DNA from 2 places in the Hoeflea sp. 108 genome. Region 1 is predicted to be linked to the other one. Evidence: riboswitches for the same ligand, from Rfam matches in the RefSeq annotation. Region 1 holds a riboswitch; the other holds the start of a gene.
The links. A riboswitch is a leader RNA that binds a small molecule or an ion and turns the genes downstream of it on or off. The one in region 1 is predicted to bind cobalamin.
Positions count from the first base shown of each region.

Region 2: another riboswitch for cobalamin. It lies ahead of bluB (5,6-dimethylbenzimidazole synthase); the one in region 1 lies ahead of B015_RS0112385 (ribonucleoside-diphosphate reductase subunit alpha).

Region 1 is NZ_KB890024.1:2,516,205-2,520,605, reverse strand. It holds gene B015_RS0112385 (ribonucleoside-diphosphate reductase subunit alpha) at 1-2,157, opposite strand, end outside; cobalamin riboswitch at 2,264-2,474, opposite strand; gene B015_RS0112380 (HNH endonuclease) at 2,882-3,781, shown strand; gene B015_RS0112375 (OsmC family protein) at 3,892-4,314, shown strand; gene B015_RS0112370 (hypothetical protein) at 4,388-4,401, opposite strand, start outside.
Region 2 is NZ_KB890024.1:3,838,644-3,843,044, reverse strand. It holds gene B015_RS0119090 (DUF459 domain-containing protein) at 1-181, opposite strand, end outside; gene B015_RS0119085 (lytic murein transglycosylase) at 270-1,496, opposite strand; gene galU (UTP--glucose-1-phosphate uridylyltransferase GalU) at 1,746-2,633, shown strand; cobalamin riboswitch at 2,701-2,884, shown strand; gene bluB (5,6-dimethylbenzimidazole synthase) at 2,932-3,648, shown strand; gene B015_RS0119070 (outer membrane beta-barrel protein) at 3,837-4,401, opposite strand, start outside.

The DNA of each region.
Region 1 (4,401 bases):
GCCCTTCGACCACAGCGAACCTTCGAAAGTCGGATAGCTGCCTCGCTCGGCGGCAAGATCCACCGAGGCCGAGATGGCGTGGTAGCTGATCGCTTCCATGCTCTGGTCGGCGAAGGCGATGGCAGCATTGGAAGCGTATGGGATGCGCAGCGCCTGCAAGGCATCCTGGAAGCCCATCAGGCCGAGGCCCACGGGGCGATGCCGGAGGTTCGAGCGGCGCGCCTCGGGGATGGTGTAGAAGTTGATGTCGATGACATTGTCGAGCATGCGCATGGCCGTGCTGACGGTCTTGGCCAGGCGTTCGAGGTCAAGGCCCTTGTCTGTCACGTGGTTGGCGAGGTTGACCGAGCCGAGATTGCAGACCGCGACCTCGTCCTTCGACGTGTTGAGCGTGATTTCGGTGCAGAGGTTCGACGAATGCACCACGCCGACATGGCCCTGTGGCGAGCGGATGTTGCAGGGATCCTTGAACGTCACCCAGGGATGCCCTGTCTCGAACAGCATGGTCAGGATCCTGCGCCACAGATCGACGGCACGAACCTTGCGGTGAACCTTGATGCCGCCGCTTGCCGCCTTGGCCTCATAGGCTTCGTAGGCCGTGCGGAACGGTTTGCCGTAGAGGTCGTGCAGGTCGGCGGTCTCGTCCGGCGAGAACAGCGTCCATTCCGCATCCGCCTCGACGCGCTCCATGAACAGGTCGGGCACCCAGTTGGCGGTGTTCATGTCATGGGTGCGGCGACGGTCGTCGCCTGTGTTCTTCCTGAGGTCGAGGAACTCCTCGATGTCGATGTGCCAGGTCTCCAGATAGGCGCAGACCGCACCCTTGCGCTTGCCGCCCTGGTTGACGGCGATGGCCGTGTCGTTGGCAACCTTGAGGAAGGGCACGACGCCCTGGCTCTCGCCATTGGTGCCTTTGATGTGGGCGCCGAGGCCGCGCACCGGGGTCCAGTCATTGCCGAGTCCGCCGGAATATTTGGCGAGCAGGGCGTTGTCCTTGATGCCCTTGAAAATCGCGTCGAGATCGTCGCCGATGGTGGTGAGGAAGCAGGACGACAGCTGAGGCCTGAGCGTGCCCGAGTTGAACAGGGTAGGGGTCGAGGCCATGAAGTCAAAGGAGGACAGAAGGTCGTAGAATTCGATTGCCTTGGCATCGCGGTCGATCTCCCTGATCGCCAGCCCCATGGCGACGCGCATGAAGAAAGCCTGCGGCAGCTCGATACGCTTGCCCCTGGTGTACAGGAAGTAGCGGTCGTAAAGCGTCTGCAGGCCCAGGTACTGGAACAGCAGGTCACGCTCGGGCTTGAGGGCTGCGCCCAGCCGGACGAGATCGAAACGGCCGAGCTCAGGGTCGATCAGATGGGCCTCGATGCCGGCGGCCACGAACTCACCGAAGTAGGAGGGATAGCGCTCGGCCATCTGGTCCTGCGTAGCCTGCTCGGGGCGGCCGGACACGAAGCTCAGCGCCTCGCGCCGCAGGCGATCCAGCAGCAGCCGCGCCGAGACGAAGGCGTAGTTCGGTTCCTGCTCGACCAGAGTGCGCGCTGCGAGGATCGGTGCCAGCGACAGTTCGTCCAGCGTGATGCCATCATAGAGATTGCGCCGAGCCTCGGTGAGAATGGGCGCTGCCGCTACCGCCTCCAGTCCCTGGCAGGCGTCCTCGACGATGTGCGACAGCCTGATATCGTCGAGCGGGGTAAGAGTTCCGTCGTCGAGCCGGACCTGAAGCGAGGGAGAGGGCAGCGCCGCGATCTCCTTCTCGGCCTGCCGCTCCTTGGCGCGCTCTTCTCGATAGAGCACATAGGCGCGGGCCACCTTGTGATGACCGCCGCGCATCAATGCGAGCTCTACCTGATCCTGCAAGTCCTCGATGTGGATGGTGCGGCCTTCGCCGACCCGGCGCGCCAGCGCAGTCGACACCTGCTCGGTGAGTTCCTCTACCACGTCATGGACACGGCGCGATCCGGCGGCAACCGAGCCTTCGACTGCAAGAAAGGCCTTGGTCAGCGCCACGGTGATCTTGGTCGGATCGAAGGGCGTGACTCCGCCATTGCGGCGGATGACGCGATAGGCAGGTTCTGCCACCGTCGTGTCTTTTCTAGGATTGGAAACAGGGATCGCAGCGATCCCGTTGGAGGTCTGTGTCGAAGTCGCCGGCATCTCTATCCCCGTGGCGTTGCGGACGGGGCTTGCCGGGAACGCTGCTGGACGCAAAATGCCATCGGCCATGCGACTGCAAGCGCACCGCCGGGACACCCCGCCCGAGGTTCGATCAATCCGTCACGGCAGGTCTCCTGGCTCGCAGGTCATTACTTACGTCGGCCTTCCCGATGCGATCGCATCAGTGGCGTTATTCGACGCAAGCTCACTGCTTACAGTTGCGGGGGCAGCGTCGGCATTCCCTTTCGAGGCACCGACTTCCCTCTTAGCTCCCGGGCCGAAATCGACTCGGAAGAACCACGACTTGTATATTTAGTGGTGAAATAACGGGGATGGTCAATATGTGGGTGCTGAGGAATTCGTGGATGATGCTCAACGCAATGTCCATCTGGACCGAGAAACGTCCATTGAGCTGGACAAGCAGGCCCCCACGGGGCAACTGGCGCGACCTCTTTGTCGATCGCTTGCCCGGCTACTCTGTTGAACAGGAGCCATGAATCGGCGCTGTCATCTGTGATGTTTGGGGTGTTGTGAAGAGGCTGCAGCGAAAGGCATGCACGACGCCCCTATGCGTTGACCTCGCTGCAGGGCCCCGATGCGCCTGTTATCGGGTAGTTCCGAGCGGCGAAATCGAGATGCCCCTCTGGCTGATCTTTGAGAAAACCTGCGACAATTCGAAGATTTTCAGATCGCAATTCCCGGATGTTCGCGCTACGGAAGGCCTATGGGGTATGGGGTCTTCATTCACAGGTCGGATTCGATCTACGACGATAGTCCGGCGGAGCGCTATCAATTTCCTTCGCAGTACTTCGGCAGAGTTCAAGCCTGCGTCGGTGACTGGATCATTTATTATGAACCTCGCAAGGTGGCTGACACCAAAGGGTATTTTGCTGTTGCCAGGGTCCAGCAGGTCATAAACGATCCAAGTGTTCCAGGTATGTTCTTGGCGATCATCGAGCCTGGCAGCTATCTCGATTTCGCGAGACCGGTGCCGTTCTCCAATGACGCGGGCGTGATTGAGCGCGGTCTCTTGAACGATGCCGGCGCTATCTCGGGGCGAGCGCAATCTGCTGTTCGAGCACTGTCACCGAGCGACTTCGGTCGGATCGTCAGCCTCGGATTGGATCAGGCGGAGCCACTACTTCCGCGCAATGACCCCGAATTGTCTGTCGACGGCTTCGCGGAGGAGCAGACGCCGTTCGTTTTCGAAGAAGCCCGGGAGCGGACGTCATTTCTCAGTTCGCGCATCGTGCGCGATCGCGTTTTCCGGCAGGTGGTGTTGCGCGCCTATGACGAGCGCTGTGCGGTCACCGGACTAAAACTCATCAACGGCGGGGGACGCGCTGAGGTCGAAGCTGCGCATATCCGACCGGTGGAAGCCAGCGGTCCCGATGTCGTGAGCAATGGCATTGCGCTATCCGGCACTGCGCACTGGATGTTTGACAGAGGGCTCATCAGCCTGTCGGATGAGCTTGAGATCCTGATTTCCCGACAAGCGAACGACGCCGATGGCATTCGCGGGATTATCAATCGTACCGGGCGAGCGCTTGTGCCGACGCGCGGGTCGGATCGGCCTCATCCGCACTTTCTGCGATGGCACAGAGAAAACTGCTTCAAGCACTGAGCGTACGAGTAACCGCTCTGTGCCTTGCGCATCGATATCCGCCGCGCTAGCTGACGATAGAGTCTGCGGTTGTTGCCTGCTGGCATTTTTTGATTGGGAAGGACGTCTTCGTGAAAGCACGTGTGAAATGGGTCGAGGATCGCACCTTCGTTGGCGAGTCCGGCAGCGGACATAAGCTGGTTCTCGGCACCTCGCATGGCGCGGAAGGCCGGACGCCGGGCCCGAGCCCGATGGAACTGGTGCTGCTCGGCACTGGCGGCTGCTCGGCCTATGACGTCGTCCATATCCTTGAAAAAGGCCGCGAGGCGGTCGAGGACGTGGTGGTGGAAATGGATGCCGACCGCGCCGAGACCGAGCCCAAGGTCTTCACCAAGATCCACATGCACTACATCGTCAAGGGCAAGAAGCTGTCGTCCGACAAGGTCAAGCGCGCCATCGAGCTGTCGGTCGAGAAGTACTGCTCGGCTTCGGCGATGATGGCCAAGACGGCCGAAATCACCCATGATTTCGAGGTCATCGACACCTCGAACTGAGCGATTGCCGGATGGATCGCGGCCGGGCCGTGGCGTTTCGGGCGCAGCTTGATCAGACCCGGCCGGTGCCTGTCTAGAGCAGCTTTA
Region 2 (4,401 bases), 1.3 Mb from region 1:
CCTGGGGCTTGCGCGGCGCTTTGCGGACCTTCTTGGGCGGCGCGGCCTGAGGCTCTTCGAAGATGTAGGGATCGACGCGCGGCTCACGGCGCGGCATGAACAGGTCGCGCAGCGACCAGCGCCGCAAGATGCCGTCCTGTGCGAAGGCGGGGGTAGGGGCTGCGACAGGGATGGCGGTCATGGCGACCGCCACCGCAAGCAGTGGCATCGTCAGGCGCAGAACGGCTTTTTTCGAGCGACGCGACGATGCCAAACGCAACCTCCGGTGGCTATTTCTTTCGCAGCCATTTGAGCACTTCCATGCTCGGATGGCCGTCCTCCGTCAAGCCCAGCTGTGCCTGAAACGCCTTGATTGCGGAGCGCGAGCCCTCGCCGATCTTGCCGTCGGCCTTGCCGTCATAATAGCCGTGAGCCGACAGGCGCTTCTGCAACTCCTGCTTCTCTTCGAAGCTGAGCTTGGTGAAGGGCCGTTTCCAGTCCTGGACAAGACCACCATAGCCGGCGATTTCGTCGGCAAGAAGGCCCACGGCCAGCGCGTATTTGTCGGCGTTGTTGTAGCGCTTGATGACCTGGAAGTTCTTGGTCATCAGGAAGGCGGGACCGCCGCGGCCGTCGGGCACCTTGAGGGTGGCGACATCGGAGCCGCGCTTAAAGGCCTTGCCGTTGGCGCGCTCGACGCCGAGTTCCGCCCACTTGTCGAGCGTCATCGAGCCCGACGGGAACTTTCGGCCCTCGGGCAGCACGACCTCGTAGCCCCAGGTCTTACCGCCTTGCCAGCCGTTCTTCTTGAGCAGATTGGCAGCGGTGGCTAGCGCATCCGGCACCGAGTTCCAGATGTCGCGCTTGCCGTTGCCGTCGGCGTCGACTGCGTAGGCCTGGTAGCTGGTCGGGATGAACTGGGTGTGGCCCATCGCGCCGGCCCACGAGCCCATCAGATGGCTCTCGTCAATGTCGCCACGCTGCAGGATCTTCAGCGCCGCGATCAACTGGGTGCGGGCATATTTCGAGCGGCGCTCGTCGCCATAGGCAAGGGTCGCCAGCGAGCGCACGACATTGCGCATCACCTTGTCGTTCTTGAGAATCTCGCCGTAGTTCGATTCCATCGACCAGATGGCGAGCAGCACGTAGCGGTCGACGCCGTAGCTGGCCTCGATGCGGTCGAGCCACGGCTTCCACTTGCGCGCCATGGCGCGGCCGACCTCGATGGACTGGTCGTGGACGCGGTTGTCGAAATAGTCCCACACGGGTGCGGTGAATTCGGGCTGGAAGCGCGCTTTTTCAAGCACTTCCAGGTCGGCCGAGGTGACGCCTCGGAACGCACGGTTATAGGTCGACGCTGAAATGCCGTTGTCGGCGGCGACGGCGCGGAAGCCAGCGACCCAGCGTTCGAAGCCGGCCTCGGCCGAAGCCTTGCCCGCAGGCAGCAGCAGCGCGAGCGACAGGCCGGCGATCGTGGCAAATCCTGCCAGGCTTCTGGCGGTCTTGCGAAGGGGCATTCTTTCCTCCTGGAAGAGTTCGGAAAGTCGATTCATCGCCGATGCCGGTTATCAATCAGTTTACCATAGTCCCCCTGGGGACCTAAAAGCCGTGGGTCGGATTGTCCCCCGAAGGCCCAACACAATCAAGATCGCGTGATCTCGGCCTTGCTCGTGCCACCCCATTGTGCCAACGCGTTCAGTATTCTTCAATTCAGGCATGAGAATGTTGTGCCTGATATCGATTTTTCTCTTTCGGACGACCGCGCAATGAAAAGAGTTCGCAAGGCAGTATTTCCCGTCGCAGGCCTGGGCACCCGCTTTCTGCCGGCCACCAAGTCTATCCCCAAGGAGATGCTGACGGTCGTCGACCGTCCCGTCATCCAGTATGTCGTCGACGAGGCCCGCGAGGCGGGCATCGAGCACTTCATCTTCGTCACCGGCCGCAACAAAGCGGTCATCGAAGATCACTTCGACGTCCAGTTCGAGCTCTACGATACGCTTGCCCAGCGCGGCAAAAGTGATCAGCTGGAGCGGCTGCAGAAGCTGCAGCCGGCCCCGGGCCAGACGTCGTTCACCCGCCAGCAGGTGCCGCTCGGCCTCGGCCATGCTGTATGGTGCGCGCGTGAACTGGTCGGCGACGAGCCTTTCGCGCTTCTCCTTCCCGACATGATCATGCAGTCGGAAAAGAGCTGCATGCGCGAGATGGTCGAGCTTTATGCCGAGACCGGCAACAACATCATCGCCGTGCAGGAATGCGACCCGGCCGAGACGCACAAATATGGCATCGTCGGCAAGGGAAAGGCCGTTCATACCGGTTTTGCCATCGACGGCATGGTCGAGAAGCCGAAGCAGGGAACGGCACCGTCGAACCTGTTCATCAACGGCCGCTACATCCTGCAGCCGCAGATCTTCGAACTGCTTGCCAAGCAGGAGCGCGGCGCCGGCGACGAGATCCAGCTGACCGATGCCATGCTGAAGCTCGAGAAGTCGCAGCCCTTTTATGGCTATCACTATCGCGGCCGGACCTTCGACTGCGGCTCGCCGGAAGGTTTTGTCGAGGCCAATGTGGCATTTGCCCTGGCGCGCTCTGACATCAGCGGCCGCATGGCCGAAGTGATCGAAGGGCTTCTGGGCGAGGTGAAACCCAGCCGCTGAGCCCCGTCAATGTCGCCCGCGCGTCATTTTCGGGCGCGCGGCGCGGTGGCCAAGGGCCCGCAAGGCCTGTAGAACACTCCCGCCAGGTGCCCGCTCATGCGGGAGAATCGGGAACACGGTGAAACTCCGTGGCGTGCCCAGCGCTGTAAGAGGGACCGTATCGGCAAAAGCCACTGTCCGGCAGGATGGGAAGGTGCTGAAAGCGGGATGAACTCGAAGCCAGAAGACCGGCCCGGCAGAGATGGTCCACCGCATGGACAGGCGGGCGGACGCCGTTTCTATCGCAAGGGGACACGCGATGCCGGCCGCCCATGTTCAAACCGCCTGCGGCTCGTTCGATGCCGCGGCGCAGGACGCCGTCTACAAGGCCATCTTCACCCGCCGCGACGTGCGCAGCCATTTCCTGCCCGATCCGATAGACGACGTGGTCATGGCGCGCCTTTTGATGGCGGCGCATCACGCGCCATCGGTCGGCTTCATGCAGCCATGGAACTTCATCATCATCCGCGATGCCAAGCGCCGGGCGCTGGTGCGCGACCTGTTTTTCGCGGCGCGCGGGCAGGAGCTGCCGCATATTGTCGAGGAGAAGCAGGCACTCTATCGCAAGCTCAAGCTCGAAGGCATCTGCGAGGCGCCGCTCAACCTGGTCGTGACCTGCGATCGGGCACGCTCGGCCAACTCGCCGCTGGGGCGCTGGCACAATCCGGAAATGGATCTCTACAGCACTGTTTGCGCGGTGCAGAACCTCTGGCTGGCGGCGCGTGCCGAAGGCATCGGCATCGGCTGGGTCAGTATCCTCGACCGTGACGCACTGAAGGCATTGCTGGCGATCCCCGAACATGTCGTGCCGGTGGCCTATCTCTGCGTTGGCCGCGTCAGCGAATTCGCCGCGCGCCCAGATCTCGAGCGCCATGGCTGGGGCAACCGGCTGCCGTTGGCCGAGCTTGTCATGAGCGAAGTGTTTGCCGGCGAGGGGGAGCAGGGGGTGAAGGAGGCGGTGGCAGGATTGGGATGAGCGGGGCGGCGGGCGTTCTTGCGCTGCCGGGTGCTCGTTTTGGGGGCTCGCAGCTCCGGCCGTTCTGGACCGTCCCGACAACTTTGCCGGTCACGGCATGGATCCGCGACACTCTCCACTTGCTACGTCGAGGATGACGAATTGCGGGATGTGCAGGCGACACCAGTCGAAGCCGGCACGCTGAGACCCTAGCGCTGAACTTTCACGCCGACGAAGACGCTGTTGGTGGTGCTGTCGCGGTTGGAGAGCGTGCTGCTGAAGGTCTCGTGGCGCAGGCGTCCGGTGAGGCCGGTGTAGCGGTTGAGCCACCAGGTGAGGCCCGCCTCGGCACTGAGGGACAGATCATGGTCGGTCGAACCGGCGTAGTCGCGCCAGCCGATGCCGGCGGCGGCGAAGCCGGTGAGGTTGGCGCGCATCTGGCGCTCGACGCCGAGACGCGCCGCATAGAGTACTGAGCCGCTTTCGCCTGCCGACGTCGAACCTTCCAGCGAGGTGGTGCCGTTGAGGGTGACGATGGTGCCGCGCATCGGCGACCACCGGAGATCTGCGGCGACGGAGGCGGCGGAGATGCTGCCCAGCCTGTCGTCGTCAAAGGTCTGGCCGACCCAGCCGGCGGAAATCTCGCCGCCGAATTTCTCGCCCATGTCGATCTCGACGCCGGCAAGGGCGGCAAACTGATTTGCCGAACGCTCGAAGCCGGCGGTGTCGAACCTCAGGTCGTAGATGCGACGGCCGAACTGGATTTCGCCGAAC